Regions from separate parts of the Marinomonas posidonica IVIA-Po-181 genome, predicted to be linked through region 3. Evidence: predicted binding sites of a transcription regulator. Region 3 holds the regulator's gene; each other region holds the start of a gene.

Region 1 (8,093 bases), 650 kb from region 3:
CACCACAGAAGGGATGCGGCCAGCAGGGCAGTTTGATTACTCGAATTATGGCATGGGCTTGTTGGCTCACATTATGGAGCGACTGACCGGGCAATCCCTGCAAGAGCTTGCTAAAGAAGGGCTATTGCAACCCCTGAATATGTCCAATACTGGCATCACAATCGACGATAGGATTCGACCTCATTTAATCACTGGGTATGATGCGCAAGGAAATAAAACCGAGCCTTGGACATTCAATGCTTTGGCGGGGGCTGGCGCTTTCTATTCCACTGGGCAAGACATGATGGCTTTTATCCGAGCCAATTTCCAAGACAGTAAATTATCAGCAAGTAAGCTAGAAGACAGCCAGTCTATTGCGGCAAGACTACAGCTGATGCAGTTTAGCCAAAATGGAGTGAATCTAGGTTGGGTGGGGCCGAGCATTACCCAAAAAATGTTTGGTAAACACTCACCTCTGTGGCACAACGGTTTGCTTGCCGGCTACGCCTCATTTCTGGCAATCGATCCTGAGCACAAAATCAGTGTGCTGATTTTGTCTAACCAAGGCCGTGATGTGACGTCATTGGGGGTCGATATTACCAAAGCGGTTTTACAATAGCGCAGTCGGGCTTGACGTTAACAAAGCCATCATTGATGATAAAAGGAAACATCAAGGTAGATATTATGAAGATAACGGAAAAAACTGACGAAGATATTTTTAGCATTGCCAAGCCGATGATTGATGACGTGATCAAGGGGTCAAATGCTAAGGATTGGACACTATTCTCAAAATATCAAACGGACGAAGAATTATACGATCCAGATAACAGAAAGAATGTCGAAGCTCAGTGGCAGAAAAGCGAATTTTTGACCAGTTTGGATCCAGAATGGCAGTTACTCACCATTTTACGCCGTGGCGAAGTGGCCATTTTGGTATGGAAACAAACCAGTACCAAGGTCGAGGGCGAAGTATTGGCTTGCTACTCGATTCAACAAATGGGTCAAGAAGTGAAAGAGGTCGGTTTTCGCGTTATCTAGTAGAAGTCGCTTTTAATAGAGAGGCCTTTAATAATGACTTGTTAGAAAACAATAGGCCAGTAAAGCGAGGATTAAACAAGCGGCCTTGCTTTGCACGCCTATGCCGTTATTAGACGGATTCACACTAAGTTGAACGCTTTCCTCTTTATCCTATCTTCCGTTATGCGTACTATTAATTTCACCCTAATAACAACAGGCAATAAGATATGAAGTTAGAATCACTTGCTCTTCACCATGGTTACACCTCCGAAGACACTACCAAAGCCGCCGCAGTACCTATTTATCAAACCACATCTTATACCTTTGATGATACTCAGCACGGCGCGGATCTGTTTGACTTAAAAGTTCAAGGTAATATTTACACACGTATCATGAACCCAACCACAGACGTGCTTGAGCAACGTGTGGCGGCAATGGAAGGTGGCATTGCGTCCTTGGCGGTCGCTTCTGGTATGGCGGCCATCACGTATGCGTTGCAGTGTATTTGCGATGTGGGCAGTAACTTTGTCAGCACCAGCCAGCTGTATGGCGGAACTTATAACTTGTTTGCTCACAGTTTCCCGCGTCAAGGCATTGAAGCTCGTATGGTGTCAGCAGATGATTTTGACGGTTTTGAAGCCGCCATTGATGACAATACCCGCGCGATTTTTTGTGAATCCATTGGTAACCCTGCTGGCAACATTGTTGATATTGAAGCTTTAGCAAAAATTGCCAACAAACACGGTATTCCGCTGATTGTTGATAACACAGTGGCCACGCCATTTTTATGTCGTCCGTTTGAATTGGGCGCACATATTGTGGTGCATTCTCTAACCAAATACATTGGCGGTCACGGTACAACGGTCGGTGGCATTATCGTCGATTCTGGTCAGTTTGACTGGGTGGCCAATAAAGCCCGTTTCCCTATGTTGAATGAGCCAGACCCTTCTTATCATGATGTGGTTTATACCGAAGCATTAGGCGCGGCGGCTTACATTGGTCGCTGTCGCGTAGTGCCACTTCGTAATACTGGCGCAGCGCTTTCGCCTCACAGTGCTTTCTTGATTATGCAAGGTCTTGAAACCCTTGGATTACGTATGGAACGCCATTGCTCTAACGCTGAGAAATTGGCCGACTACCTGCAATCACATGAGAAAGTCAGCTGGGTGAACTACGCAGGCTTACCAGACAATCAGTACCATGGAATCAGTCAACGCATTACCAGTGGCAAAGCGTCTGGGGTACTGAGTTTTGGCATCAAAGGTGGTTTGGCCGCTGGTACTCAATTCATTGATGCTCTACAGATGATCCTGCGTCTTGTGAACATTGGTGATGCGAAATCTTTAGCGTGTCATCCGGCGTCGACAACTCACCGACAGTTGAACGATGAAGAACTGGCGAAAGCAGGTGTTAGCAAAGATCTAGTGCGTATTTCTGTTGGCATCGAAAACATTGATGACATTATTGCCGATGTGCGTCAAGCTCTTGAAGCGGTGAGCTAATCCAATGTAAAGCATGAGACAAGGCGGCCTTTTAATGAAAACGGCCGCTTTGTCTTATTTACTGTCATAACTTTCTCTTTAGTACGTCTAATCCATAAGTGTTAGAGCAGACTGTTTCCATACTTCCTTTCACTACGCACTGAATTGCCTCTTTATATTGATGTCTTTGGGGAGGGCTTGGATGGCTTTGTTAGAGGTTTTTGTGGGATGGTGTGTTGCTAATGGCATCTTGTTGATCCTATGGCGAATACCCTAAGGTGGTTATGAAGATTGTTCCCTTAAGCCCAAGCATTGGGGCCTTAGTCGAAGGCGTTGTTTTGTCGGCGTTATCCGAGGCTGAATTTGGCGTTTTATATCAGGCGTTTTTGCAGCACAAGGTGCTGTTCTTCCATGATCAAGCATTGACGGTAAATGAGCATTTGGCACTGGCTGAGCGCTTTGGTGAACTGGAAGCCGCGCATCCGTTTTTTCCGCACTTGCAGGAAGATAATCGTGTTGTGGTGATTGAAACGGCTCGTGGTAATCCGCCCGGTAAAAGTTATTGGCATACGGACATGACTTGGCAAAGTGTGCCGCCAACATGTTCCATCTTGCACGCGCAATACGTGCCACAGCAGGGTGGCGATACAATTTGGTGTGATATGGCGGCGGTATGGTCTGATTTATCATCGGCGGAGCAAGCGGAATTGCGGTCATTGAACGGCATTCATGCTTTACATGCGTTTGCAGGCAGTCGTTATGATCATCAGGATGAGAAGGGCGACAGTGTGATTCGCCAGCGTGCACAAGAATTTCCACCTCAGCTTCGACCTATCAGACAAACCCACCCAGAAACTCAGCAAGAGATGTTGTTTATCAATGAACAATTTACCCGCGCGATAGAAGGCATGACAGAGCAAGCCAGTCAGCAGCGGCTAGCGACTCTCTTTGCTAAGGCTCGACAAGAGAAATATCAGGTGCGCTTTGCTTGGCAACAAGGCTCGGTGGCGATTTGGGATAATCGAGTGACTCAGCACTTTGCCGTCACTGATTATGGTGATGAACCAAGACGTTTGCATCGAGTGACGGTAAAAGGGGATCCCGTATTCGCTGGCATCGCGGTTAATAACGGCTGTGAAGATTGATGGCCTGCACCGCTCTCATCACTTGTTCTGGGTGGTGTTGATGTAGTTTTTTGTCGGTTTCTTCAATCAAGGTCAAATGAATGTCGGCCTGCTGAAACAAACTCTTGGCTAAACGCATGTAACTTCCTGGATGAGCAGATTCAGCGACAACCGTTTGTAACCAGCCAACAGGTTGGGTTAGGTTAGCAAGCTGATCCTTTGCTTGGCTCAAGCTCTGTTCCAAGTCGACTTGCTCCAGTTGTTCACGTCGCCATGATTCAGAAAAGAGAAATCTAGGAAGCCATCTTAATGCCGGTGCGTACCATGCGGCGTGGATCTGTTCGCTCGTGAGTGTGGCATTGATCAAGATTACCCCACGTACAAAATCTGGGTACTCGGCCGCAAGTAGAGAAGCCAAAGCACCACCATAACCATTGCCAGCTAACAGAATTTTATCTTTGCCATTACGCTCCCAGATGTTCTGGATCACTGGGGCCAGCATTTGAGACTGCATTTCCAAGCGACTTGGAAATTCTCCTGCATAAGTGGACTTGCCCCAACCAGGACGGTCCAAGGCGATTAAACGGTATTTTTGTTTGACGTTGTCAGCCTGAAAGTAGCGTCGAAAACTTGACGAATCTTCCCCAGAGTCGTGAATAAACACCAGCGTATCTTTCGGGGTTAGGGAGCGATCACTGCTGGCATAGTGGAGTTTAAAGTCGCCATTGGGGCCTTCCATATAGAGTAGGTGGTTTTGCACACCTTCCGGATTGTTCGTGACCTGTTGTGTCAAGTTGGTATTTTTGGGCGCATCCGTACTTTGTTCACAAGCCAGTAATAAGCCAGCTAATGATACGAATGTCATCAGACGTAAAAAAGCAAATAGGTTTAAAAAGGCCTTCATGAATTGATTTCCGTATTGCAAAAATGCATTAGCAAAAAGTAAGGGTCATCCGCGACCACTTGTTCGATAAAGTTAGAGATTGTACATCATCATTAACAATAAGCATTGTTCTTTACTTTCATAGAGGCGTCTTTCCTGCTTATTGCTTTCAATCTCTTTATATTGATCTACAGCAATGTTTCAAAATTCAACAGCAATCATAATCCATTCTTATAGTAAGCCCTGATCTCATTTTTGGGGCTTCGGTGGGCGTTAGATAAAAAGAACACTGTGCCAGAATGTGTCGACAAACGCCTTTTTCTCAATCAAATGAATGGGTTGAAGTCATATGATTAACGAAGCTGTAGTGGATTTATCGCGGTTTCAGTTTGCTCTTACTGCGCTGTACCACTTTTTGTTTGTCCCTTTGACATTGGGGATGTCCTTTTTGCTTGCGATCATGGAGTCAGTTTATGTGATCACGGGCAAGCAAATTTACAAAGACATGGTGAAGTTCTGGGGCAAGTTGTTCGGAATTAACTTTGCCTTGGGGGTCACAACAGGTTTGACAATGGAGTTTCAGTTCGGAACTAACTGGTCATACTACTCTCATTATGTGGGTGACATTTTCGGCGCACCCCTTGCCATTGAAGGCTTGATGGCCTTCTTCTTAGAGTCAACTTTGGTCGGCTTGTTCTTCTTCGGTTGGGACCGTTTGAGCAAGGTTAAGCACTTAATGGTGACTTGGCTGGTGGCATTGGGTTCTAACTTATCGGCATTATGGATCTTGATTGCCAACGGTTGGATGCAAAACCCAGTGGGCTCTGCATTCAACTACGAAACCATGCGAATGGAATTGGTGGATTTCGGTGCTCTATTATTGAATCCTGTGGCGCAAGTGAAGTTTGTTCACACTGTATCCGCCGGTTACACCACGGGTGCCGTATTTGTCCTAGCGATTTCCAGCTACTATCTGCTGAAAGGGCGTGATCTTGCGTTTGCACGTCGTTCTTTTGCCATTGCTTCAGCGTTTGGTTTGGCGTCTGTGTTGAGCGTTATCATCTTGGGTGATGAGTCAGGTTACGAGTTGGGTGAAGTGCAAAAAGTGAAATTGGCAGCGGTTGAAGCCGAGTGGGAAACCCACGAAGCGCCAGCGCCTTTCACTGTTATTGGCTTCCCTAACCAAGAGCTTGAAGAGACGGAGTTTGCGTTGCACATACCAGGCTTAATGGGCTTAATTGCCACTCGTTCTTTAGACGAAGAAGTGATGGGCATTAAAGATCTGAAAGAGCATAACCGTCAGCGCATTATTAATGGCATCTATGCCAACCAGTTACTTGAAGAACTGCGTAACGGTAATGAAGACCCATTGGTGCTGGAAAACTTTGATAAAGTGAAAGACGACCTCGGCTATGGTCTCTTGGTGACCGCGTTTAATGAAGACATTAACCGTGTTACGCCAGAAGACATCGATATGGCAGTCGAGTATTCCATTCCAAAAGTCGCGCCTTTGTTCTTCTCATTCCGCATCATGGTGGCGTGTGGCTTCCTAATGCTGTTGATGTTTGCGGTGGCTTTCTACCAGAATGCCCGTCGCCGTATTGGTCAGAACCGTACCTTGCTGAAGCTGTTCGTGATGAGCTTGCCATTGCCTTGGATTGCTTGCGAGACAGGTTGGTTTATTGCCGAATATGGTCGTCAACCCTGGGCGATTGGTGAGGTATTGCCAGTTCACGTCGCAGTGTCCAATCTTACTGCTGGAGAAATCTGGCTCACTATCATTGGTTTCACCGTTCTGTACACCGCCTTCTTAGTGGCAGAGATGTACTTGATGATTCGTTTTTCGAAGCAAGGGCCTTCCAGTCTACATACTGGACGTTACGCTCTTGAACAAGAAGCCGATCAGTTGAAGCAAGGGGTATAAGATGGATTACGAATTATTAAAAATCATTTGGTGGGTGTTGGTCGGTGTTTTGCTGATTGGCTTCTCGGTAACAGATGGCTTTGACATGGGCGTGGGGAGCTTGTTGAAAGTGATCGGTGGTAACGATGCTGAGCGTCGTATCATGATCAATTCCATCGCGCCTCATTGGGACGGTAACCAAGTGTGGTTCATTACCGCAGGTGGTGCCTTATTTGCCGCTTGGCCTGTAGTATACGCAACGTCCTTCTCAGGTTTTTACTTTGCCATGATGTTGGTGTTAGCGGCCTTGTTCTTTCGTCCTATTGGCTTTGACTACCGTTCAAAATTAGAGAGCTCTAAATGGCGTAATAGCTGGGACTGGGGCATTGTATTTGGTTCAGCGGTACCACCAATCATTTTCGGTGTGGCGTTCGGTAACCTGTTTCAAGGGGTGCCATTCCAGTTTGATGAATACCTACGGGTGACTTACACCGGTTCTTTCTTTGCCTTGCTAAACCCTTTTGCGATTCTATGTGGTTTGGTTAGCTTGATGATGCTAGTGACTCAAGGCGGTGCTTGGTTGTTGATGAAGACCGAAGGTGAGCTATTGCGTAAGTCTGGTATGTCGACAGCGGTGACTGGGTTCCTTGCAGCAGTCATCTTCATCTTGGCGGGCGTTTGGTTAGCCTATGGTATTGATGGCTATGTGATTACCAGTGTGGTGAATGGTAATGAAGCCATGACGCCATTAATGAAAACCGCTGAAGTGCAATCCGGCGCTTGGTTGGCAAATTACACTAAAGTACCGGCTTTGATTTTGGCTCCAGTGATCGGCGTTGCCGGTATGTTAATGGCGGCCTTGGCGGGTCTGAAACGTAAAGGTGGATTGGCTTTCTTGAGTTCATCATTGGGCATCGCGGGCATCATAGTGACGGCGGGCGGTTCTATGTTCCCATTCTTAATGCCATCTTCAAGCTTTCCAAGCATGAGTTTGACTATGTGGGATGCGACCTCTAGTGAGAACACCATGATGATCATGTTTGTTGTGGCTTGCATCTTTGTGCCAATCGTACTGGGCTATACCTTGTGGAGCTACATCGTCATGTATGGTCGTTTGAATAAAGAACACATTGAAAACAACAAACACTCTTTGTACTAGCCAATAAGACCAAAAGTCAAAAAGGCTAAAGTATAAACAACAATTATGATTGATAAGGTGAGGCGCTAAGCGCTTCACCAAGTCATCACACAGGAGAATGCATCATGTGGTATTTTGCTTGGATTCTAGGCATTTTATTGGCCTGCTCTTTCGGTATTATTAATGCCGTATGGTTAGAGTTTAATGGTTACGAAGGTGAAGAGGAGCAACACTAACGTTTATGGCAGGAAGTAACGAAGTCTCCCGCGCTAAAAAAGCGACACGAGTGAAACCCCCCGAAGCGATGTTTCTGGGGGATTTGGCGAACCAGCAAGCGAAACGTTATCGGCTTGCGCAAGGGTTCGGAGCGCTGTTTGCTGTGGCGTTGGTGCTTCAAGCCTGGGCTTTTGCCAATGTCTTTTCGGACATGGTACTAAGCCAAGAGTTTTCTATCTTCTTCCTGATGTTGGCGTTATTTGCTTTGCTACTGCGCGCTCTGGCTAATTATGGTCGAGAGCGCGTTTGTGCGTCTGCCAGTCGACACATTCGCTATGGCTTACGGCACAAA
Region 2 (8,093 bases), 1.5 Mb from region 3:
AACGTCATTGGTAGGTTGTGAGCACGGATCTGTTGAGGCACTCCATTGATGAATTTGCCCACTCGTGGTCCTAGGTTGATCAATACACCAAGGGTAAAGAAGCCAGCAATCGCGTGAACAACACCGGAAGCGCCGACATCATGATAACCCAATTCAGTTAGCATCCAGCCGTCTGGGTGCCAGCCCCAAGCACCTGCTAGGATCCACACGCCGCTACCAAGAATAACGGTTAGGATTAGGAATGCACTGACGCGAATACGTTCAATAACCGCACCGGACATAATGGAACCTGTTGTCGCACCGAACAGAGCGAAAGCTGCCCAGAATATGCCAGTTCCCATGTCTTGTACATCTGGCCCCATGCTTTGCGACCACGGAAGTGCTGAAGCCGCTTCAGCTGGGATGATTCCACCAGGGAAGGCGTTATAAATCCACCAGCCGAACAGGTAGAAAGTTGGGATGATAACAGCCAAAGCAAGAATGTTTTTCACCCCTGCTGCTAGGGCGTTTTTACTGCGAGATGCACCCATTTCATAAGCAAGAAAGCCTGCGTGAATCATCACCATGATGGCGGTACACCACCAGTAGAAGACTTCTACATTCATTGCTTGGTGCATGTTGAAAATCGCTTGCTGAGCATCAAGGGATGCTTGCAAGGATTCCAAAGTTGGGGTTTCTGTTGCCATAGTTTTGTTCCTTTCTGTGGGTTTTTAGTTGCTTAATGGCCACAAGTGGCCTGTTTATCAGTCAGCATCTTATGCGCTGTTTTCTGATGGTCGTTCCATGATTACTTATTCAGCTTGGTGGCTCTGATGGGCCATAAAGCTGATATCCACTGGGGGACCCAGCAGAATATCTAGTGACCTGTAGCGACCATGCTTCAGGTTATGAAATTAAAAAGTTTTCTGTTTCCTGTGAAAGATCTGTGATGTGGTCATCATCGGATCGGTCTTTGAGTTTCACACCGGACAGTTTCAAGGTCCTCGCTTCACTTAATAGGTAATAGGCTTTACGAGCGGCTTCTTGATACACCAACCCGGCCGGTCGGATATTCGAAATACAGTTTCGATAGGCGTCGGTATAGCCGACTTTGCCACCCCAAGTAAGGTAAAGCCCTAAACTATCTGGAGAACTTAAGCCAGGACGCTCACCTATTAGCACAATGACGCATTTGGCGTTTAGCTTTTCGCAAATTTCATCTCCTAGGGCGACTCGACCTTGTTCAACAAAACAGATGGGGGCGACTGACCAAGTTTGCTGTTGGTTATTTTTACTTGGGTTTAGGTAAGAAAAAAGCGCGTCCAAAAATGGCAAGGTATTTTGCTCTACCGCTAAAGAAGATAAGCCATCTACAACAGCGATCGCCAAATCATAACGGTCACCTGTGGTGTTTTGGTGATGCTCTAATTTGTCGACAGAAGCTTGATCTAAGCGACGACCAAAATCCGGTCGTTGTAAATAGGTTGCGCGGTCCGTCGCGCGACTGTGCAAAAATAGGGGGGCACAGCTTGGAGCCCATTCCTGGGCCATGATTTGTTGTGACAGTTGCTGACTATCGAGTTGCGCATGAACCGCATCAATTGCTTGTGCATGAGCCAGTTGGAACGCCAGTAAATGTTGAGTAGGCACACTCACTCCGGAGCGCCCAAGGCCAACACGAGCATCGGTAAATGCGTTGAGTTTTCGCCAGCTGTTTTCTGTTACTGCATCGATTAGAGCATCGTCATCATGCTTCATGACCGACCTCCAATTAAGCGCTGTAAAGAAGGTTGAAACGCGTCAGGCAGTTGCTGGTTTAGGGTGAACTGCTGGTTATTTTTAAAAATGTCCATTTTGGCTAACCAAGCGTCAAATTCCGGTGCCGGTTTTAAACCCAAGGCACGTCGTGCATAAAGTGCATCGTGAAATGAGGTCGTTTGGTAGTTCAGCATGATGTCGTCTGAACCGGGAATGCCCATGACAAAGGTGCAACCGGCCACGCCTAATAGTGTCAGCAAGTTGTCCATGTCGTTCTGGTCAGCTTCTGCGTGATTGGTATAACAAACATCGCAACCCATTGGCAGGCCGAGTAGCTTTCCACAAAAATGATCTTCGAGACCCGCGCGAGTGATTTCTTTACCGTCGTACAAATATTCTGGTCCGATGAAGCCGACTACAGTGTTGACCAACAGTGGGTCAAATTTGCGGGCTACGGCGTAGGCTCTTACTTCGCAGGTTTGTTGGTCGAGTCCGTGGTTTGCATTGGCGGACAGAGCACTGCCTTGACCTGTTTCAAAATACATCACATTGTTGCCAACCGTGCCTCGGTTCAAGGATAAGGCAGCCTCTTGAGCTTCAGCCAACGTCGCTAGATTAAAGCCAAAGCTATCATTAGTGGCTTGCGTGCCACCAATCGATTGAAATACTAGATCAACGGGTGCACCTTGTTCTATGCATTCGATGGTGTTGGTGACGTGAGTCAGAACGCAAGATTGAGTTGGTATGTCGTAGTGCTGAATAACGTCGTCCATCATTTTAATCAAACGACTGGCTTGCTGAACATTATCGGTGGCAGGGTTTATGCCGATGACCGCATCGCCATTGGCGTACAGCAAACCGTCTAACATACTAGCCGCAATGCCAGTGAGGTCATCGGTCGGATGATTGGGCTGTAAGCGCGTTGATAAGTGCCCAGGAAGGCCTATGGTGTTACGAAAAGCTGTTCTGATATGACATTTTTTGGCGACCAAAATGAGGTCTTGGTTGCGCATAATTTTACTAACCGCCGCTGCCATTTCAGGGGTAACGCCAGCTCGAATTTGTTGAAGTATTTCTGGACTGGCCAGATCACTCAATAACCAATCACGAAATCCGCCAACGGTTAAGTGAGCAATGGGGGCAAAGGCTGTTTTATCGTGTTCATCTATGATTAAGCGAGTGATTTCATCTTCTTCATAGGGGACTAGGAGTTGTTCTAAAAAGAGAGTGAGAGGGACATCGGCTAAAGTCATTTGTGCGATAGCACGCTCTTCCGCACTTTCCGCTGCCACGCCAGCTAAACGATCACCAGAGCGAGCAGGAGTGGCCTTTGCCATCAGTTCAGCAAGGTCAACGAAGCCAAAGGTGCGTTCGCCTATGGCGTGACGAAATTGGAAGGTCTTGTTGTGATGACTCATAAAACCAGCTCTTAATAAACTCAAGTGTTAATGCGTTAAGGCGATGGATTGCGAATTAAGGCATAAGTTTTGCTGATACCTACTTTATGCAATTTGTCAGAAATGAGTTATCGAATAATGGCAAATTTAAAAAATTCAATAAATATCAATGAGTTATTGTTTTGTTAGGGTCTTATTTGTGAGGTTGTTATGTTAAATATGACCGAAAGCGCACCAAAATGGGGCTCTGCGGTTCGTGTTTCAGAAGCGCATGATGCAGATTTGCATGCCAGTAATCTGACGAACTGGCAGCAAGAATATGATCAAACCAGTCGTGGTAGTTTTTATGGCCGCATTGTGGAGTTGCCTTTTGACGGCTTACAGGTGTTTTGTGAACACACTAGCCAAGCGTTACAGCAAAAGTGTGTTGTGTGGCCGGATTCCGTCTGGCTTGGTATCCCGTTAGCAGGGCAAGAGCCTAGTAAAATCAATGGTTTGACCATACGTCCAGACACCATCATGTGTCGTCCTGGCGGTGGCGAGTTTCATTTATCGACCCCAGCAGATTACGATTTATTTGGTTTGGTGGTGGATCAATCGAACCTGATGGCAACCGCTAACATTCATGGTGTGGATTTAAACTGGAAAGAGCTCACGGAATATGGCCGTTTAGGCGTGCCAGAAAAAACCTTAAATGATGTGAGGTTTTTACTAGAGCGCATGTTATCCGTCACCCAAAATGAGACACCTTCACGCTTGCAAAAAGACATTGTTTTGATGGCGTTACTGGAAGTACTGAAAGTGGAAACGCCTCAGCCGGCGAAAACACAAAGTTATCATCATCGTAAGAAAGTAGTGGATTGTGCTCGAGATTTCTTAGATGGGCATATGGATGAGCCAGTAACCGTAACGCAATTGTGTGAAGTCGCCAATGTGAGTCGGCGCACATTGCAATACAGTTTTGAAAGTATTTTAGACGTCAGTCCAATTCAATATCTGCGTTTTACTCGTTTAAATGGGGTACGGCGTGCCCTTGTACAGGCCAGTTTTGATACGACGTCGAATAGCATTAACGTTAGCCAAATTGCCGCGCAGTGGGGATTTTGGCATCTGAGTCAATTTGCCAAAGATTATAAACAATTGTTTGGAGAGCAGCCTTCTCAAACCTTAGAGTGGCGATGTTAATTTTGTCGTTAGGTTCTCTCTTTTAGCCTTCGTTTTTCTTTATTATACTCAGTTATAAACACTTTATATAAATCAATAGTTTTTTTTCATTAAGTAAAAATAAGAATCAATAGTATCTTTGTTCCTTCTTGCGATTTTTTTGCATATTTTAAAATAACAAAATACTCAGCGTGAGTATGACTAGAGGTTCAATATGAAAAATAAATGGGTTTTATCTTTGCTGATGTTAAGCATGGCGGGGGCCACGCAGGCAGCAGAACCAACCTATGAATTTGGCATTACTTTAAAGGACTATCAGGGCGATAAAACAAGCTCAGTGTCATATGGCGGACAAATAGCGCGTCACGCATTGCATAACTCGATCAAGGTGTTGAGTAAGCAAGGCAAGGGTAACGACAATCAAGCTCTGCTTGACGAGTTGAATCTATACTTCTCAGGAACGGCGGCTGGTCGTGACATTATCGACCCAGTTTCTAAGAAAGGCTTTGCGATTAAACAAACCAAAATGGATGAATTGTCATCAGGAAAAGATTTGGCCACCAGTGCTTACAAGGGTGTGGTAACAGGCTGGCCAGGTAATATGACGGCGGCTGAAGTGCTAAACAGCATGATAGTGCAAGCGGCAAAAACAAAAGGCGGCTTCGACCCAGTTAATGGTTACGACTACATTCAGTTGATCTCTAAATTCTCCATGGGTGCCGTGTTCTATAACAAAGCGGTAAACCATTATTTGGATGAGAAGTTAGGTGCGGATGTGCATCCTAATGACAAAGCGTACAAAGACGGTGTGGCGTACACAGGCAAAGAACATGTTTGGGACGAAGCCTTTGGTTACTTTGGCGCCCCCATTCATTCTTTGCGCTTAACGCCAAAAGAAGTCGTCAACATCACGAAAATGAAGCCAGAAGTGTTTGCTAAGGCCGACTTCAATAAAGACGGTGCGGTGGATCTGAAATCTGAAATGGCGTTTGCTCATGCCTATTATGCAGCAAGTGTTGATGCGTCAGGTGGCACAAGATATTTCCATACCATCATGAAAGCCTTTTACGATGGTCGTAAGCTGATCCAAGATGCGCAAGGTGAGAAACTGTCTAATACTGAGCGACAAGAGTTGCAAGCCTACGCCAAAGTGATTGCTGGCAACTGGCAGAAAGTCATTGCCGAGGCGGCGTTTAAATACGCTGGCAGTGTGTACAAAGACATTGAAACTTTACAACAAGCCGAGAAGTCCAATGGTGATATTGCTAAGCCATATCGCAACTATGTGAAACATTGGGGGGAGTTGAAAGGCTTTACTTTATCGCTGCAAGCGGCTGGTCGTGAGTTGGGCGAGACGCAAGTTCAGTTGAATCGCTTAACCGGTTTCAGTCCGGTGTTGTTCGGTGATTCGCAAGTGGTTGCAGTGGGTGCAGACGGTGCTTTCATTCAAGGTAAGAGTATTTCTATGAATGAGTACAAGCTGAACATGCTGAAACTGCAAGTGCATTTGGCTGAGAAATTTGCATTGAAAGCGAAGCTGAATGATCGTACTGCAGGGATTTCTGATCTAATGAAAAACCTGAATACGGGTGTGAGTGCTGAAAACGACTAATGTGTGAGCATCAAATAAGAGAAGGTCATGGGCCTTCTCTTATTTTCATGTGATTTCTGCTATTTTAATAGTGTCTTAGCTTTCTCTTATGTGTCCATGACGTATCTTGACTGGTTGATGAGCGTGTTACAGCAGACGCTGGCGGATTTACAAAGCGTGCAGAAACGGGTGTCGATCTGGTATCTGGTATCGGCCTTCGTCGTGGCGCTTGGTTTTATTGCTTGGCGTTATCCTGGTCAATTCAAACAACACCTCAAAAGACTTTTTTCGCCTAGGGTTTGGTGGCACAAATCGGCCCGAATCGACTATGCCATTTTCTTTATCAATCGCTATGTGATGGCGTTTTTGTCGCCGCGATTGCTCAGCAGCGTGTTACTGACCACCTGGTTGTATTATCAAAGTCAGAATTGGTCGCCACACTTGGGTGACCTAATAAGCTTACCAACTGGCTATGTCATTGCCTTATTCACTTTGTGCTATTTTCTGCTAGACGACTTTAGCCGTTTCTATTTGCACCGCATGTTGCATAAATGGCCTGCTTTATGGGCGTTTCATCGGGTGCACCATAGTGCAAAAGTGTTGACGCCTATCACTGTGTTCCGTACGCACCCTGTGGAGGGCATGTTATTCTTTTTGCGTTCGTCCTTGATTCAAGCTATTTGTATTGCTGGTTTTGTCAGTTTGTTTCCTGGGCAGGTATCGCTTTACACAGTATGGGGCGTTTCCATATTTACCTTCGTATTTAATGTATTGGGTGCCAATCTACGTCATTCCCATGTGACTTTGAGTTATGGCCGTGGTGAAAAATGGTGGATTTCACCCGCACAACACCAGCGTCACCATTCCTCTGCGGTGGAGGACTATGACTGTAATTTTGGTGTGGTATTAGCGCTTTGGGACAGAATATTTGGTTCTTGGAAGCAAGCAGATTGGCAACAAGATCTGGTATTCGGTACTAATACCAGTTTTGATGACAAGGGATTGTTAGCCATGTATGTAGAGCCCTTTCGATATGCGTTTGAGAGTATGAAACGTCACCTTTTGGCGAAAATGCCAGTCGTTATTATGATTCTTGTTTCCACTACCTCACTTTTTTATGCCACTTAACCTAGGTTAATTCTTCTAACTGTATTTCAATGTACTCTGCTGACTATTGTGAAACCCAGAGGAAAAATACGGATGTCTGATTTACACGCTTATTTAACTGACCTCAAGCTATCGACACCTGAGGAATTGTCACTGGCATTTGTGGGGCAATTGCAGGCGGCACACATAGCGAAGTACAGTTTTAATAGTTTGGCGGTACTGCTCGGAGAAGAGGTGTCTCTTGATCTAACCAATGTTTATGAAAAAATTGTGGTCCATGGGTTAGGTGGGTATTGCTTTGAACACAATAAGTTAGCATTTGAGTTATTGAAAAGCCTTGGTTATTCGGTACGTTTGGTGATGGCTAGGGTATTAAATGGACAAGAAATAGATCGTCCCCGTACTCATCGCGTTACGCTGGTCAATATTGATGGAAAGGCGTATCTCCTTGATGTTGGCTTTGGCGCAGATTGTCCTATTTCCCCCTTGCTGCTGCAATCAGGTTTGGAGCAGAAAATCGGTCATGAAAACTATCGAATTGTGGAGCAGGGCGGTGAGTATGATTTGCAGATAGAAAGGTCTGGCAGCTTTCATACCTTGTATCGTTTTGATTTGGCTGAATACACAGATGAAGATTGTGTGATAGGGAATTTCTTTTCATCCAAATACCCTAAGGCAGCGTTTGTGAATAACCTGGTTGCCAGCATTAAAGATTTCAATCGCACGGTTGGTATACGCAATCATGTGCTTTTCACCCGTCAGAATGGTCATGAAGAAGAGCGTTTTATCTGTTCAGCAGAAGACCTCCATTCCACCTTGTTGCAGGTGTTTAATGTGGATGTCGAACCTGTCATTGCTCAGCATTTATTTGACCGTTTTGTGGCACCAAGGTTACTTGCATTAGAGGGAGAGGCAGAATGAACCCTTTTGTGCTGCTTTTCGTTTGGGCTATTTTGATGGCTTCTTCTTTTGTCGTGTCAGGCAATATGGCGGTTTATGCGAGCCCAATTGCCACATCTTTTCTTCGTTTTATCGTGGCTTTAGGGCTCATGACGGCGGTAATTTTTCTGAATAATTACCGAACGCGTGGGTCACAG
Region 3 (8,093 bases):
GCTTGCTGAAACGTTTTTCAATCATAAATTCCAACCTTCTCATTGTAATTTCAAACAAAAAGGGCGAGCCGCTGGCACCGCTCATTTACAGAAAAATGAACTTAGATTTAACCATTTTATGTATCAACAAGACCCAGTTGAATTTTTAAACACGGTCGTTCCTCATGAAGTGGCACATATTATCGTCTATCAAATTTACGGCACTTCAGTTCGCCCGCATGGTAAAGAATGGCAAGCCGTTATGAAAAAGGTGTATCAGCTTTCTCCTAACCGAACCCACACATTCGACTTACCCCCAACCAAAAACAGCTACCTATACGCTTGTACTTGTCGTCAGCATGAATTTACCAAGCGGCGTCATTCGCGTGCCCAAAAGGGGGTTGAATACATTTGCAAGCAATGCCATTCCTGTTTAACCTTCATCAAAGACATGCATCAGACAGAAAGCGCCACGTCAAACGACATGTAAATAATGGATTTTCATGCACATTTTATGCTTCTATTTCATTTTTGATGCGATGTTGCTGAGCTTATAGTAAAATGATCTTGTTTTATTTTTAGTGTGTGAATAATGGATTTAACAAATCGTCCCAAAGAAAAACTGGAGCTTAATAAGCTTCAAAAGCGTTTGAGAAGACAAACGGGCCAAGCCATTGCGGATTTCAATATGATTGAAGAAGGCGATAAGGTCATGGTCTGTCTTTCAGGCGGCAAAGACTCTTACACTATGTTGGAGATCTTAAGAAATTTACAAGCCAGCGCCCCCATTGATTTTTCAATTGTGGCGGTGAATTTGGACCAAAAACAACCCGGCTTCCCAGAACATATTTTGCCAGCCTACCTGAAAGAAACGGGGGTAGATTTTCATATATTGGAGCGTGATACTTACAGTATTGTGAAGGAAGTGGTGCCAGATGGTAAAACCACTTGTGGACTTTGCTCACGTCTACGCCGGGGTTCACTTTATGGATTTGCAGAAGAGATTGGTGCGACAAAAATTGCACTAGGGCATCATCGTGATGACATTCTAGAAACATTATTTTTGAATATGTTTTTTGGTGGACGTCTCAAATCTATGCCACCTAAACTATTAAGTGATGATGGCAAGCATGTAGTCATTCGTCCTCTCGCATATTGCAAAGAAAAGGATATTGAGGCTTTTTCCGAATTGAAAAACTACCCAATCATTCCATGTAACTTATGCGGTTCCCAGGAAAACTTACAACGCCAAGTAGTTAAAGACATGCTACAAAAATGGGAAAAAGACTATCCAGGCAGAACGGACACTATGTTCACTGCGATGCAAAATGTTGTACCTTCTCATTTAGCAGACACAGAACTTTTTGACTTTAAAGAGCTGAAGCAATCCCCATCAGCTTTTGATCGATTGAACATTATTTCACTATAGGATTTGAGAAATGAATTTGAATATTAAAACCGTTTTTTTAGCGTTTGGCCTTTTGGGTTCTACTATTGCAGGAGCATCTACGGCTGGAGTCAACTTAACAAACGAAACGGTTCAAGGTAATGTAAACCTAGATATGGGCTCTTTTGGAATTGGCGCTGGTCTATCTCACGATAAAGATGAATCCACTTCAACTGGTTATCTTGGCTTAAGTGTTCAAGATTCAGAAGGTGGCGGTGGACCACTAGAAATAGGTATTGGAGTGCGTTTATACGCAATAGATGCAGAGCTTGAAAATGACGATGATGAACTCTCTCTTGCCTTAACCCTAGGTGGCTGGTACCGCTATACATTGCAACAGGCGAATCGAATCAGCCTCTATGGTTCTGTTTATTATTCACCAGAAGTCCTTTCCTTTACCAACTTGAATCATATGTACACTTATGATTTCCGCTTAGAATATATGACCATGAGAAACGCCCGCGCTTATTTGAAGTATGGCAATACTGTCATTGTCTATGAAAATGGATCTCGTAAAGAAACAAACAAAGGCGTATCTATTGGTGCAACGGTTGATTTCTAACAAAGCTTAATGTCAAAAGAGACTAAACGCTTGTAATAAAAAAGGTGACCATAAGGTCACCTTTTTTATTTATGGAATCACTTATTATTCGCCGTCAAAAGCACAAAGACTGTAAACAGGCACATTACTGTCTCTCAACTTTTGGCTACCACCTAAGTCAGGTAAATCAATAATGGCAGCGACTTCTTTAATATCAGCACCTTGCTGAGTAAGGAGCTTTATCGCCGCAAATAAGGTACCACCAGTAGCAATGAGATCATCAAAAAGCAAAACATGATCGCCTTCTTTCACAGAGCCTTGTTGAATTTCAAGTTCCGCTTCGCCGTATTCCAATGCGTATTTCTGAGAAATTGTCTTACCTGGTAATTTTCCTTTCTTACGCACTAGAATAAGCGGCTTTTGCAGTTCATACGCTAGAACGGCCGCAATCAAAAAACCACGCGCATCAATGCAAGCAATGTGAGTGATATCAGAGTCAATATAGCGATGAATGTATGCATCCACAACCATCCTCATTCCTTTTGGGTCACTAAAAATCGGGGTGATATCCCGAAAACTAATACCTTCCTTTGGCCAGTCTTCTACCGTTTGAATGAGTGATTTGACATAAAAATCATCGTAGAGCATCTCTAAAATTGCCTCTGTATTAATCAAAAGTGTGCAATTTTATCACAATCATTGGCCACGCCAACGAGTTTTTGCATTTCTTCAAAATTAACAATCTCAATCTCTTTACCATCCACATGAATCAATTCATTTTTTTGAAAACGTGTGATGACACGACTAACAGTTTCGACCGCAAGACCAAGGTAATTACCAATCTCACCTCGAGACATGGACAATCGAAAAGACGAAGCAGAGTAACCACGACGTTTAAAGCGATTTGATAAGTTAAGTAGGAATGAGGCCACTTTTTCATCTGCATTTTTTTTCCCTAGCAAAACCATCATTTGCTGATCATCAGAGATCTTACGACTCATGATCTTGAAAATTTGATGTTTAAGTGAGGGGATTTGTGTAGATAGTTCTTCCAAATGACTAAATGGTATTTCACATACCGTCGTTGTTTCTAGTGCTTTTGCAGAAACAGGGTAGGTGCTTGAGTCAATCCCACTCAAACCAAGCAATTCACTCGGACAATAAAATCCAGTAATTTGCTCTTCACCTAATGAGGTGATGTTATAGGTTTTGAGCGTGCCTGAGCGAACGGCGTATAAAGAATCAAAACTATCACCCTGCCTAAATAAGAACTCGCCTTTTTTAAGAGGTTTCTTTCGCTCAATAATTTGATCTAATCGGTTGATGTCTTCATCCGCTAAAGCGATGGGCAAACACAATGCACTCAAACTGCAATTTTGGCATTGAGACGTTAGTTTACTGCTGAACCTTGGCTGCGTGTGTGTGATAGCCATGTATATTCTCCCTAATCCTGATCTAGATAACTTTAGAATATTTGATTGTCCCATTAAGGTATTTGTCAAAAACCATACAAATGCCACGTATTAACAACCTGCCGCGCCCTGTGACTTGAATCCCTGTCTTTTTTTGAGAACCGATAAACTCTAACATGCCATCATTAAGCATAGGTTGGAGCTTCTCAAGTTCATTTTCGAAATATTCGGAAAATCTAATGTTATATTGATTTTCAATCTTGTCAAAGTGTAATGAAAACTGGGATATTAAGGACATAATGACATCATGACGTATTTTGTCATCTGTATGGCTGATATAGCCTCTCGCAATGGCTAACTGACCCTTTTCTATACTGCCTTTATAATCAGTTAAATCTACATGGTTCTGCATATAAACACCATGCAGGTTACTGATACCAGAGACACCAAATGCCACCAGATCCGTATCTGCATGTGTCGTATAGCCTTGGAAGTTACGATGAAGATGACCCGTTTTTTGGGCCAGCGCAAGGGAATCCTCAGGTTTGGCAAAATGGTCCATACCAATGTATTCATAACCTGCGTCAACCAAATATTGAATGCTCATTTTTAGTATAGATAACTTTTCACTGGCGATAGGCAAACTTTCTTCTGGAATGCGCTTTTGCGACCGAAAACGTTCGGGTAAGTGAGCATAATTGAATAAAGAGATCCGCTCAGGCGATAGTTTAATCACTTCATCAAGGGTTTTACGAAATGCTGTCTCAGACTGAAATGGTAAACCATAAATTAAATCAAAGTTAATGGATTGGATACCGAGTTCACGAGCCTCCTTCACCAAATTAGTCACCAGATCGATCGATTGGATACGATGAATAGACTGCTGAACTTTTGCATCAAAGTCCTGAATTCCCAAACTAATCCGATTAATGCCCATCGTCACTAACAGCGCTAATTTTTCACGATCAATTTCCCTAGGATCAATTTCAATACTGTAATCTTGGGAGCCATCATTGATCAGATTAAAGTGCTGACGAATGTAATCGAACAAGGTTTTAATGTTCTCTTGGCTTAGAAAAGTCGGTGTGCCACCGCCAAAGTGTAATTGCGTTACCTGACGTTGATTGTCCATCATTAGGCTTCTTAGGCGCATTTCCTCACCAAGAAGTTCAACATAGTCTGTGGCCTTGTGGTATTGCTTTGTCACAATTTTATTGCAGGCACAGTAATAACAAAGATTGGCACAAAAAGGGATGTGAAAATATAAGCTTAGTGGTAAATCGGATGGCGCCATCATTCGATCAATCAAGGCAATCTTATTGATGCTTGAATCAAATTGTGGTGCCGTAGGGTAAGAAGTATAACGAGGGCCGGACAAGTCATACTTTGCAATTAAAGCGTCATCCCAAATCATGATGTGTTCCTATTAAAATTTCTAATAGAAAGTTTACTCTTTCGTTTGATGTGGATGCCTGACACAGATCAATAAACTTAGACCAACTCAACACAAAACTTTATAATAAGCTTTATTTTCCACAGATTTAAAACCTTATGACACTACCTTTTTATGTGGCTCACGGTGCTGGAGCAGGGCATCTAAGTGACTTTTTGATTCAGCTTAAACAGTCTCTACAGAATGCATCATCGACAAAAGTAACCCCGGTTACCTTTGATTATATGACACAACAAGAGGCCACTGGCAAACGAAGACCGCCGACTCAATTTAAGAGATTGGTAGTAGAATATGAACACTGTCTATTGAATGAAACGGCGTGTGTGGTAGCTGGTAAATCAATGGGAGGGCGTGTTGCGACCCAGTTATCAAAACTTGATCAGGTTAAAGCGATTGTGTGTTATGGTTTTCCATTTTATCCACCTAGAAAGCCAGAAAAGCACCGTTTGTCTTTTTTAGAGAACCTAGAAAAGCCATGTTTGATTATTCAGGGAACTCGAGACCCATTGGGGAATTTGGATTGGGTTAGCCAACAAAAGTTGCCCCAAAATGTAGAAATTCATTGGGTTAATGGCGCTGATCATGACTTCAAAGTTTTAAAGAAATACAATAAGGACCAAGCTGAAGTGATCGAGGAGATTGCTCAGGTTACATCTGAATGGCTACAGAAAAAGCTAATCCTGTCGCCATCCTAATTTCATTGTTCAAATTCTATATAGAGGATATACATGGAACACCAAGCCGAGCTTGATGCGACTGGATTATTGTGCCCTGAACCCGTAATGATGTTGCACGCCAAAATGAGAGAGATCTCTGCAAAAGAGGTACTAAAAGTCACCGCAACAGATCCGTCAACGACTCGAGATATCCCAAAATTTTGTCAATTTCTTGGTCACGCTTTAGTGAAGCAGATTCAGGAAGAAGATACCTATTACTATTGGATTCAAAAGAAAGAGGCCTAATCATGATTAGGCCTCACCTTATATAAGAGCAAGCAACCTCAAAAACTAAGCCACTCTAAGTTTTTGAGCCACTTTTTTATCCTCTTCTAGTGCGATTTTATAGACCTGTTGAAAACTTGAGAAGGACACGTCTATGTCCAATCTTAATTCTCTAGCCACATCATTAGATGAAACCAATCCACGAATCGCCTTAGTTGCTTCGTCAATGACTAGCAAGTGTTGGTAGTGATTATTACGCTGACTAAACAAAAGAGACTCAATATCTGAATTCTTTAAAGACTTGTAGGACAAAGCCAAAAGCACTTCTTTTGGGCGCATTAAATCGGCTACAAGTAATTCAGATCTTTGATAACCATCCGCCACTTGGCGAATAAACACGTCTTCAGACAAGTCTTCCAAACTGATCACACCAATAAAATGATTGTTTGAATCGACAACCAACTTCATTCGTACATGCTCTTTGCGCATTAAAGTCACTAATTCATCGGCCCGAACATTTGATTCTATTACCCTTGGTCCACCTGCAGTGAAGTCAGTAAACACTGTTAGGGCAGAGGAATACAAGTTAGTGTTGTCTGCCGCGTGAGGCCAAGTTAATTCATTTACATCTTTTGTTGAAACATAGGTAAGTGTTTTCATAACGAAACTCCTTCAAAATTCAGTATTAATACAACTATTCTGAAAACGCTATGAAATGGGTGGTGCTCTTGGTTCAGTTTGATTGATGCAATTATTGGACGATATCTTAATAGGTGAGATATATCGGTTGATTAGAGCCTTGTTCAGCGGAATATAATCGCTGTAGACCAACAAAAGACTCTTATCTGAACCAAAATCCTGATCTGGGACAGCGGCTTCGCAAAATCTTTGGTCTAAACTGGGTTCAATCCAGCGCAATTGACTCACTTCTTTTGCATTGGCGCGTTGAGATATCGTCAACAAAGACGATAACAAAACCGCTAATATTACGAGTAACTGCACTTTCATATCACACCCAAAGCCATGCTCTAAGAAATTAATATAGGCCTGCTTAAAGCTAAATCACAGCCTTTTTTATTAAATTGCCCAGTATTTGCACTATGTGACGCAGTTTTTTGTATAAAGAATTCCCCTGAACTTGACCTATGTCGCCTTTCTTCACCACGCTATCGACTAACATCACCCCGACGAAATCACTCTATATTAAATAGGAGAAGTTGATGAAAGCGGCTGTCGCAAACCAATTTGGCAACATATTGAAAATAGAAGAGGTGGCCAAACCTCAAATAAGTTCTCATCAAGTCTTAGTCAAAATACATGCTTGTGGTGTATGTCATACGGATTTACATGCTTGTCATGGTGATTGGCCGGTCAAACCAAGCCTACCATTAATCCCAGGACATGAAGGTGTCGGTGAAATTGTTGAAATTGGTGCCAATGTTCAGCATCTCAATATTGGTGACAGGGTCGGCATCCCTTGGTTGTACAGTGCTTGTGGACATTGTGAATACTGTCTTTCAGGAGATGAAAACCTTTGTTTATCTCAACAAAATGCAGGGTATTCTGTTGATGGTGGTTATGCTGAATACTGTGCTGCGCATGCGGATTATGTCATTAAAGTACCTGATGGTTTAAGTTATGTGGACGCTGCCCCTTTGTTTTGTGCTGGCGTGACCACTTATAAAGCCTTAAAAGTTTCCCAGGCTAAGCCAGGAAACTGGGTCGCAATTTTTGGAATTGGTGGGTTAGGGCACTTAGCGGTTCAGTATGCGGCTGCCATGGGATTACGTGTTGTTGCAGTCGATACTGGTGACGCTAAACGTCAATTGGCCACAAAACTCGGTGCTGAGCAGTATTTTGACTTTAAAACAGACAATGTCGTAGATGAAATATTAAACCTTACAGGGGGAGTTCATGCGACGGTATGTACTGCTGTGAGCAAAGCTGGCTTTCGACAAAGTTACGATGTGGTCCGACGAGGAGGAAAATGCGTATTGGTAGGACTACCACCAGAAGACATGCCTTTACCTATTTTTAATACCGTTTTAAATGGTGTTAGTGTGGTGGGGTCCATCGTTGGTACTCGAAAAGACTTAGAAGAGTGTCTTGAATTCGCTGCACGTGGCAAAGTGAAAGCCATTATTGAAGAGAAGCAACTCGAAGACATTAATGACATTTTTTCCGACATGGAAAAAGGCGACATTACAGGGCGGATCGTGATGTCATTAAATCATTAACAACCAAAAGACATCTTCTCCAAAATCCTAAAAAAGGGCCGCATACACGGCCCTTTTTTAATTTCCTCACCGTACGAAACCTA
Region 4 (8,093 bases), 1.8 Mb from region 3:
ATGCCTTTCTAAAGGTACAACGCCAGCCCACACTGGCCAATCAATATCGGCTGCGTCGTCGATTGGTGGCTCAGCACGGAATTTAACGGATGCTTCTTCTATTTTAATGCGTACTACCCCAGTGGCTTTAATTTCGCTTTCATTCACTGGTCGCAATTCTTCCCACCGTCCTGGGCTTACCTTGTCTAAGAAGAGTTTAAATTGACGCACTTTCTCTTCTTTATCATCAACTAACTCTGGGACACCAAATAAGGTAACGGAGCGATAGTTCACCGAGTGATGCATGGCAGAACGCGCTAATACCAAGCCATCTAATAAGCTAATATTGATACAAACCTTTTCTGGTTTGTCTATTGGTCCTTTGACATTGCGAGCTTTGGAATGAGCGTGCCAATAGAAGTAATCGCCTTCGCGCCAGTGGCTGGTGGGTGTCACAAATACTTGGCCATCTTTTGTTTGGCCAACATGGCACATTAATGCCGCATCAATAATGTCTAATGCTAGGTCTTTATCGTGTGAGGCTCTGTTCGGCCCTCTTTTTACTTTGCTTAATGGTGTTTCAAGTGTTTGGGTCATGGCTGCCTCTTAACGTTGGTTAAAGGTCTAATGTGTAATAAAAACTGGGACTCTTAATAAAGCCGACTTTTTCATATAGAGCTTGTGCTGGTAAGTTCTTTGCTGAGGTTTCTAGCATTAACCCTCGTGCGCTAGTTTGTTGAGCTAGCGATTTGGCTGCCTCTATTAATTTTTCTGCAATACCTTGTTTTCTATAGCTTTCGTCAACAAATAGGTCGTTTAAAAGCCAGAGCTTTTTCATGCCGGTTGAGGTGAAAAGTGGGTAGAGCTGAACAAACCCTGCTATCTCTTTATTCTGCTTGCCCGTTTCAGCGATAAAAATAATGGACTCCTGTTGCTCCATGCGAGCCTTTATAAAGTCGGTGGCTAATACTGTGTTATTTTCGCATTGATAAAAGTGTCTATATTGCTCAAACATTGAGACAACAGCTGCTAGGTCTTCTAATTCTGCTTGGCGAATGTTGATCACGGTAATATTTCCTTTTAGTAAAAAGAGTTTTGAGTACGTCTGGGTACACTGGTATAAATAAGAATATGCAAATCTGGTCCTTTTAAAAATAGCCAGAATGATTATAAAAAATAAGGCCAGATATCGAATGAAGTATGCTATTGCCAGTTTACGCTTATCCATAGAGGACGAAGGCGGACCTTACTACCAACAACTGATAAGTCAGATTCAGCAAGGCATTGCGTCTGGTGAATTGGCGGTTGGTGATAAGCTGCCCTCTTCGCGGCTACTGGCAACGTCTTTAGGGGTGTCCAGAAGCACCACATCCAGAGCTTATGATCAATTGATTGCGGAAGGCATTCTGGTCAGTGAATTAAAGCGTGGGGTATTTGTGGCCCCGCAATTGGCTTATCGAGCAGAGAGGAAGGTACCTCGAAGGGAGACGTCAACGCTGTCTAATAAAAACCATCTCGCACCTTCTCATAAGAGCCAATATGTTACATTTGATGCGGGTGTTGACGTTGAGGTTTTCCCCAGTAAAGAATGGGCGGCTAGTATGCGACGCAGCTGGCTTAAGCCGGATTATCATGTGATGCAAGGCGGTTATCTTACGGGCTACCCGCCGCTTAAAACGGCTTTAGTGGACTATCTATACCGCGTTCGAGGGTTAGACTGTTGTGCAGAACAAATTATCATTACCGCCGGTAACCGAGATTCGCTGCAACTTCTGCAGCATGCTTTGTCATCGATTGATGGTGGTGCGGTGAATTGGTGGTTAGAAGAACCGACCTATCCACCGATTTGGCAAGCGTTTGGGCAACACTCAAACATACAATCAATTGCTACTGATCATGAAGGCCCGTGTTTAGTTGAGCCCATTCAGGGCGAAAATGTCGCCATCCTGACGCCCAATCGCCAATACCCGCTTGGCACCTCGATTAGCTCCCAGCGTCGCCAAAAGTGGCTGCAAACATTGCAAGAAGAGTCTTCTCCTTGGTGGGTGATTGAGGATGATTACGACAACGAATTTGTCTATCAGGGGCGTATGGAAGTGCCTTTCATGCAAAGTGCACAGGCTCATGAAGCATCGAGAAATAAGGTGTTTTTCGTGGGGAGTTTCTCAAAAGTCTTGTTTCGAGGGCTGAGATTGGGATTCATCGTCGCACCGATGGCGCACGTCACATTACTGGAACAAATTCAATCTAGAATCGGTATGTCAGCTTCGTTGCCAATGCAACCTGTTGTTGCGGATTTCTTGATCCAGGGCAATTTTGATCGACATTTAAATCGTATGCGTCGTCATTATCGACTTAAAAGAGATATGCTTTTAGCGCTTTTGTCTGAGTATTTGTCGGCTTGGTTTGATTGGAAGAAGCCAAGAGGCGGTATGCATGTGTTGATTGAGTTTAAGCCCGAGTGGCGTCGACCTCAAAATGGACAGCAAGCATTAGACTGTATCGTCGCGGAACGATTGCAGCAAGATTCTATCAGCTTGTCGCCCTTGTCTTTGCATTATCGACATGTCATGAATGCGAAGGTGGGGTTTGTATTGGGGTTCAGTGGTATTGATGAATCGACCATGAAGCACCTTTTAATCACCATGCGGTCGGTTTTGTTAAAGATGTTTAAAAACGCCAGCTGACGTCTACTGGCGCAGCAGGCTCCCGATCTTGATTGTAGAATGTGATTTTTGTAAAAATTCGGTGAAGCAAGTGACAACAAAGGCTAAACTAGACTTTGTGTGATTGTTCGGTTTTTGGTATATTCCGCACACCGTAATTTGTGCTTAGTGGCTAAAACGTCGCTATCAAGGGTACGATAACGTGGAAATTGGATAATTAGATTGAGCCAGTTGCCTGGCGTGTTGCTCCTTTAAAATCTTAATAAACATAAGGCTTTAAAGGAATTTTTGTATCTAAGGCACGCAGGAAAACAAACGGATATTAAGCTCTCTGTTATACAAGTTGACTATAGTATTACTGGTTAGATGTGGGTCTGCTATGACCGATATCAACCTTTGCTCGCCAAATTTGGCCATTCGCTGTCTTCGTGATTGCTTTGTGGGAAAGCAGTTAATCGAGTTGTGGCTCGATTCACGGAACGAATGTTGAGTACCTTTTTCAGATTTAGGTGATCCAAAAGAATCGTTATTGCGTTAATTAACTTTAGCCAAGTAATGATTCTTATGCTGTTTTCAGTGTGGTGATCTTTACTGAAATACCCGGCTAGGCCGGATTTTCGTTCTGTTACTTGATGGTCAAGTAGCAGTTTTGTGAACCTCGGGGTTAGAGGATGATTCTCTTGTTAACTCGTATCCTAAGTAAAGTCGCTTTGGCGCTAATGGTGGGCTTGCTCGCCGGTTGTCAGGGTGGTGTGCTCGATCCAAAGGGGCAGGTTGGTATTGAAGAGAAGCAACTTATTATTGTTGCTACTCTATTAATGCTACTTGTGGTGATTCCTGTGATCTTCATGACATTGTATTTCGCTTGGAAATACCGTGAAGGTCGTGATGAAATCTACGAACCTAAGTGGTCGCACTCCACAAAAATTGAAACTATTGTTTGGGCCATTCCAATCGTAATTGTCATCGTTCTTGGTGTGATTACTTGGAAATCTACTCATGCATTGGACCCTTACAAGCCTTTGAAGTCGGATAAAGAACACATCAATGTCCAGGTTGTTTCGATGAACTGGAAATGGTTGTTTATCTATCCGGACCTTGGTATCGCTTCTGTGAACGAGCTGAGATTCCCAGCCAATGTTCCTGTTGCGTTCAAGATTTCTTCCGAAGGTACAATGAACTCATTCTTTATCCCTCAGTTGGGTAGCCAGATCTACTCAATGGCAGGCATGGTGACAAAACTGCACTTGATTGCGAATGAGCCAGGTACATTTGATGGCATATCTTCAAACTACAGTGGTGCTGGGTTTACCGGCATGAAATTCAAAGCCATCGCGACTGAAACAGAAGCGGACTTTGATGCTTGGGTTGAAGGTGTGAAAGCTGAGTCAATTGCTGGGTCAATCAACAACGGCATATTGGATCAGGCTTCTTATGAAGCGCTTGCTGAATTCGATCTAGATGCTCATCATCACGAACCTACTCCAGTTCAATACTACAATTCAATTAAATCAAGTGTTTTCATGGACAATGTAATGAAGTTCATGAAAGATCACGGCAAAGTTGAGTTGCTTAAAGGAACTGTTTTTGATTCTAAAATGATTCACGATAATTCGGCTCATGGCAACATGAACCATGGTGAAATGAATCATGAGGAAATGGACCACAGTGATATGAATCATGACGAGTCTCAACACTCATCGCATGATATGCATACGGAGGCTGATAAATAATGTCTGGTTTCTTAGGCAAACTTTCTATGGAAGCAATTCCACATGATCCTATTGTCATCACCACCTTGTGTGTTGTTGCTGTAGTCGCTTGTGTTGTCGCATTCCTGGTTCTAAAAAATAATTTGTTGGGCGTTCTGTGGCGCGATTGGTTGACCTCGGTTGACCATAAAAAGCTTGGTATCATGTACATTGTGTTGGCTTTGATCATGCTATTGCGTGGTTTTGCCGATGCCATCATGATGCGTTTGCAGCTTGCGCTCGCAACCAGCGGTGATCCAGGTTATCTACCGCCACACCATTACGACCAGATCTTTACTGCTCACGGTGTCATTATGATCATCTTTATGGCTATGCCATTTATGATTGGTTTGATGAACATTGTCGTGCCACTACAGATCGGTGCACGTGACGTTGCCTTCCCATTCTTGAACAACTTAAGTTTCTGGTTGGCTGCATCTGGTGCGATCTTGGTAAACATCTCTCTTGGCCTTGGTGAGTTCGCTAAGACAGGTTGGGTGGCTTATCCGCCTCTTGCTGGATTGGAATACAGTCCGGGTGTTGGGGTTGATTACTACATATGGGCGTTGCAGATATCTGGTATCGGTACGACCTTGACGGCAGTTAACTTCTTGGCAACTGTCTTCAAAATGCGTACTCCTGGTATGAAATTGATGGACATGCCGATCTTTACTTGGACCTGTACTTGGGCCAACATTCTGATCGCTGCTTCGTTCCCAATTTTGACTGCTGTATTGGCGATGTTGACATTAGACCGTTACCTAGACTTCCACTTCTTTACGAATGATGGCGGTGGTAACTCAATGATGTATATCAACCTGTTCTGGGCATGGGGTCACCCTGAGGTGTACATCCTAGTGCTGCCAGCGTTTGGTATCTTCTCTGAAGTCGTCTCTACCTTTACTGGTAAGCGTCTGTTTGGTTACAAATCAATGGTTTGGGCAACGGCTTCGATTTCCATTCTTGGATTTATCGTATGGTTGCACCACTTCTTTACCATGGGTTCAAGTGCCAATGTGAATGCCTTCTTTGGTGTGATGACAATGATCATTGCCGTACCAACGGGTGTGAAACTGTTTAACTGGTTGTTCACTATGTACCGTGGTCGTCTTCGTATGACGGTACCAGTTCTTTGGACACTGGGTTTCATGGTGACCTTCACCATTGGTGGGATGACAGGTGTTCTTCTAGCGGTTCCTGGTGCTGACTATGTGTTGCACAACAGCTTGTTCTTGATTGCTCACTTCCACAACACCATCATTGGTGGTGCGGTATTTGGCTACTTAGCTGGTTTTGCTTTCTGGTTCCCGAAAGCGATGGGCTTCCACTTGAACGTGAAATTGGGCAAAGCGGCATTCTGGTGCTGGTTGGTTGGTTTCTTCCTAGCCTTCATGCCTCTCTACGTATTGGGCTTCTTGGGAATGACTCGTCGTTTGAACCACACAGATAACCCAGACTGGAACATTTGGTTGTACATTGCTCTAGTGGGTGCGGTTGTTATCTTCGCCGGTATTGGTTGTCAGCTTCTGCAGTTGTTCGTGAGCTTCCGTGATCGCAAACAAAACCTTGATACAACGGGTGATCCTTGGGATGGTCATACACTTGAGTGGTCGACTTCATCGCCTCCACAGTACTACAACTTTGCTGAGCTGCCTGTTGTTTCCGATATCGATGCTTTCACCGATATGAAAGAAAAAGGCACGGCTTACCAACGTAAAGCAAGCTATGCGCCAATCCACATGCCGAAAAATACCTCTGCTGGTATTATTATCGGTGGCCTAATTACCGCATTTGGTTTTGCGATGATCTGGCACATTTGGTGGTTAGCAATCCTAGGTTTTGCGGGTTCTATCGTAACCTTCATCATTCGTGCTTACACGAAAGACGTTGACTACTACGTACAGCCTGATGAAATCGCTCAAATCGAAAATGAGCACCTAGATAACGTGGCTAAGGGGTAATCATGAGTACTGCACATATGAATACGCACGATGCTCACGAAGCGGGTGCACATCACGACGAGCACCATGATACTGGTGGCAACACGGTATTTGGGTTCTGGTTATACTTAATGACGGACTGCTTGTTGTTCGCATCCGTCTTTGCGACTTACGCTGTGCTCTTTATGAACACAGCGGGAGGCGCATCTGGTAAAGAAATTTTTGAGTTGGACTTTGTTCTAGCGGAAACCGCAGCGCTACTTGTTTCAAGTATCACTTACGGTTTCGCTATGATCTGTGCGCACAACAAGAACAAGAAAGGCACACTAGGCTGGTTGCTAGTGACTTTCGTTTTGGGTGCCATGTTCATCGCAATGGAAATTTATGAGTTCCATCACCTGATTGTTCACGGTCATGGACCTCAGACGAGTGCTTTCTTGTCTGCCTTCTTTACTCTTGTGGGTACTCACGGTCTTCACGTAACCGCTGGTTTGATTTGGATGTTCGTAATGATCATCGAAGTCATAAAAACCGGTCTTACTAGCCGTGCTGTAACACGTTTAAGCTGCCTAAGTTTGTTCTGGCATTTCTTAGACGTTGTTTGGATTTGTGTATTCACCGTTGTTTATCTGATGGGGGCGATCTAATGAGCGATCATTCTTCTGAAGCACATTCACACGGTAGCGTTAAGTCTTACCTAACTGGCTTTATTTGGTCAGTGATCCTGACGGGTATTCCTTTCTGGATGGTGATGACGGAAGCGTTTGATAAAGGTCCAACTTACATCACGATCGTGGTGTTGGCTGTTATTCAGATTTTTGTACACTTGAAGTACTTCCTTCATTTGGACTTCTCTGATCAAGGCAAATTGGATACTTATTCATTTATCTTTTCAGCTGTCATCATTGTCATGGTTGTTGCGTTGTCCGTATGGATTATCTACGCATCCAACGCCATGATGATGTAAGCCGAGTTGATTGTGATGATGCGGAAATTAAACCGCGAAGGGAGCCCTAAAGATGTTTAAGCGTTACTTACAGGTAACTAAGCCTGGCATCATTATGGGCAACCTTATATCTGTTGCGGGTGGCTTTTTCTTAGCCGCTCGTGGCGATATCGATTGGATGCTGATGTTAATGACGGTCATTGGCTTGTCGTTAGTTGTCGCCTCTGGTTGTGCCATCAACAATTACATCGATCGTGACATTGATGCCAAAATGAAGCGTACACGTAATCGTGTGACGGTGAATGGTGAAATGTCCGGTAAAGCCGCATTTTTTCACGGTGTGGTGCTGGGTGTGATTGGATTTGCTTTGTTGTCGTATTTCACTAACTGGGTAGCGGTTGCTTTTGCTGTCTTCGGTTACGTGGTCTACGTTGGCTTATATACCTTATACTTCAAGCGTAAGTCTGTTTACGGTACTTTCATTGGTAGTCTATCTGGCGCTGTTCCTCCCGTGGTGGGATATTGCGCAGCAGCAGGCCAATTTGATGCCGGCGCAGCTATTTTGTTGACCATGTTCAGCATTTGGCAAATGCCACATTCTTATGCGATTGCGATTTTTCGTTTTGATGATTATAAAGCGGCTGGCATTCCTGTTCTGCCTGTTTCGCAAGGTATTGCCAAAGCGAAGCGTCATATCATCTTGCACATAGCAGCGTTTGCTGTTGTCGCGGCATTATTGCCACTGGCGGGATACGTCGGTATTGGTTTTATGGTCGTGGCTTTGTCGACTAGCCTTTGGTGGTTGGCAATG

Evidence for each region. The regulator FNR, encoded in region 3, switches genes on or off when oxygen is low (the NO sensors DNR and NnrR bind a similar motif). The targets are predictions, from matches to a motif close to TTGATNTANATCAA.
Region 1: MAR181_RS11700 (cytochrome ubiquinol oxidase subunit I) is a predicted target of FNR. The motif match lies at 4,668-4,681, and genes of this name have one in related genera.
Region 2: MAR181_RS15650 (DUF4856 domain-containing protein) is a predicted target of FNR. The motif match lies at 4,382-4,395, and genes of this name have one in related genera.
Region 4: cyoA (ubiquinol oxidase subunit II) is a predicted target of FNR. The motif match lies at 3,025-3,038, and genes of this name have one in related genera.

The regions. Positions count from the first base shown of each region.
Region 1 is NC_015559.1:2,516,899-2,524,991, reverse strand. It holds gene MAR181_RS11725 (serine hydrolase domain-containing protein) at 1-598, shown strand, start outside; gene MAR181_RS11720 (hypothetical protein) at 664-1,017, shown strand; gene MAR181_RS11715 (O-acetylhomoserine aminocarboxypropyltransferase/cysteine synthase family protein) at 1,224-2,498, shown strand; gene MAR181_RS11710 (TauD/TfdA dioxygenase family protein) at 2,762-3,622, shown strand; gene MAR181_RS11705 (alpha/beta fold hydrolase) at 3,600-4,505, opposite strand; gene MAR181_RS11700 (cytochrome ubiquinol oxidase subunit I) at 4,834-6,408, shown strand; gene cydB (cytochrome d ubiquinol oxidase subunit II) at 6,410-7,546, shown strand; gene cydX (cytochrome bd-I oxidase subunit CydX) at 7,651-7,761, shown strand; gene cydD (thiol reductant ABC exporter subunit CydD) at 7,767-8,093, shown strand, end outside.
Region 2 is NC_015559.1:3,391,081-3,399,173, reverse strand. It holds gene MAR181_RS15670 (ammonium transporter) at 1-686, opposite strand, end outside; gene eutC (ethanolamine ammonia-lyase subunit EutC) at 886-1,737, opposite strand; gene MAR181_RS15660 (ethanolamine ammonia-lyase subunit EutB) at 1,734-3,155, opposite strand; gene MAR181_RS15655 (helix-turn-helix domain-containing protein) at 3,345-4,319, shown strand; gene MAR181_RS15650 (DUF4856 domain-containing protein) at 4,513-5,910, shown strand; gene MAR181_RS15645 (sterol desaturase family protein) at 5,938-7,017, shown strand; gene MAR181_RS15640 (arylamine N-acetyltransferase family protein) at 7,090-7,917, shown strand; gene MAR181_RS15635 (DMT family transporter) at 7,914-8,093, shown strand, end outside.
Region 3 is NC_015559.1:1,864,888-1,872,980, reverse strand. It holds gene MAR181_RS08825 (SprT family zinc-dependent metalloprotease) at 1-469, shown strand, start outside; gene ttcA (tRNA 2-thiocytidine(32) synthetase TtcA) at 572-1,408, shown strand; gene MAR181_RS08815 (YfaZ family outer membrane protein) at 1,419-1,988, shown strand; gene MAR181_RS08810 (adenine phosphoribosyltransferase) at 2,073-2,615, opposite strand; gene fnr (fumarate/nitrate reduction transcriptional regulator Fnr) at 2,639-3,400, opposite strand; gene hemN (oxygen-independent coproporphyrinogen III oxidase) at 3,423-4,793, opposite strand; gene MAR181_RS08795 (alpha/beta family hydrolase) at 4,931-5,527, shown strand; gene tusA (sulfurtransferase TusA) at 5,561-5,794, shown strand; gene MAR181_RS08785 (CBS domain-containing protein) at 5,840-6,433, opposite strand; gene MAR181_RS08780 (hypothetical protein) at 6,482-6,781, opposite strand; gene adhP (alcohol dehydrogenase AdhP) at 6,994-8,010, shown strand.
Region 4 is NC_015559.1:71,426-79,518, forward strand. It holds gene MAR181_RS00330 (pyridoxamine 5'-phosphate oxidase family protein) at 1-576, opposite strand, end outside; gene MAR181_RS00335 (GNAT family N-acetyltransferase) at 596-1,207, opposite strand; gene pdxR (MocR-like pyridoxine biosynthesis transcription factor PdxR) at 1,173-2,666, shown strand; gene cyoA (ubiquinol oxidase subunit II) at 3,317-4,378, shown strand; gene cyoB (cytochrome o ubiquinol oxidase subunit I) at 4,378-6,357, shown strand; gene cyoC (cytochrome o ubiquinol oxidase subunit III) at 6,360-6,983, shown strand; gene cyoD (cytochrome o ubiquinol oxidase subunit IV) at 6,983-7,303, shown strand; gene cyoE (heme o synthase) at 7,356-8,093, shown strand, end outside.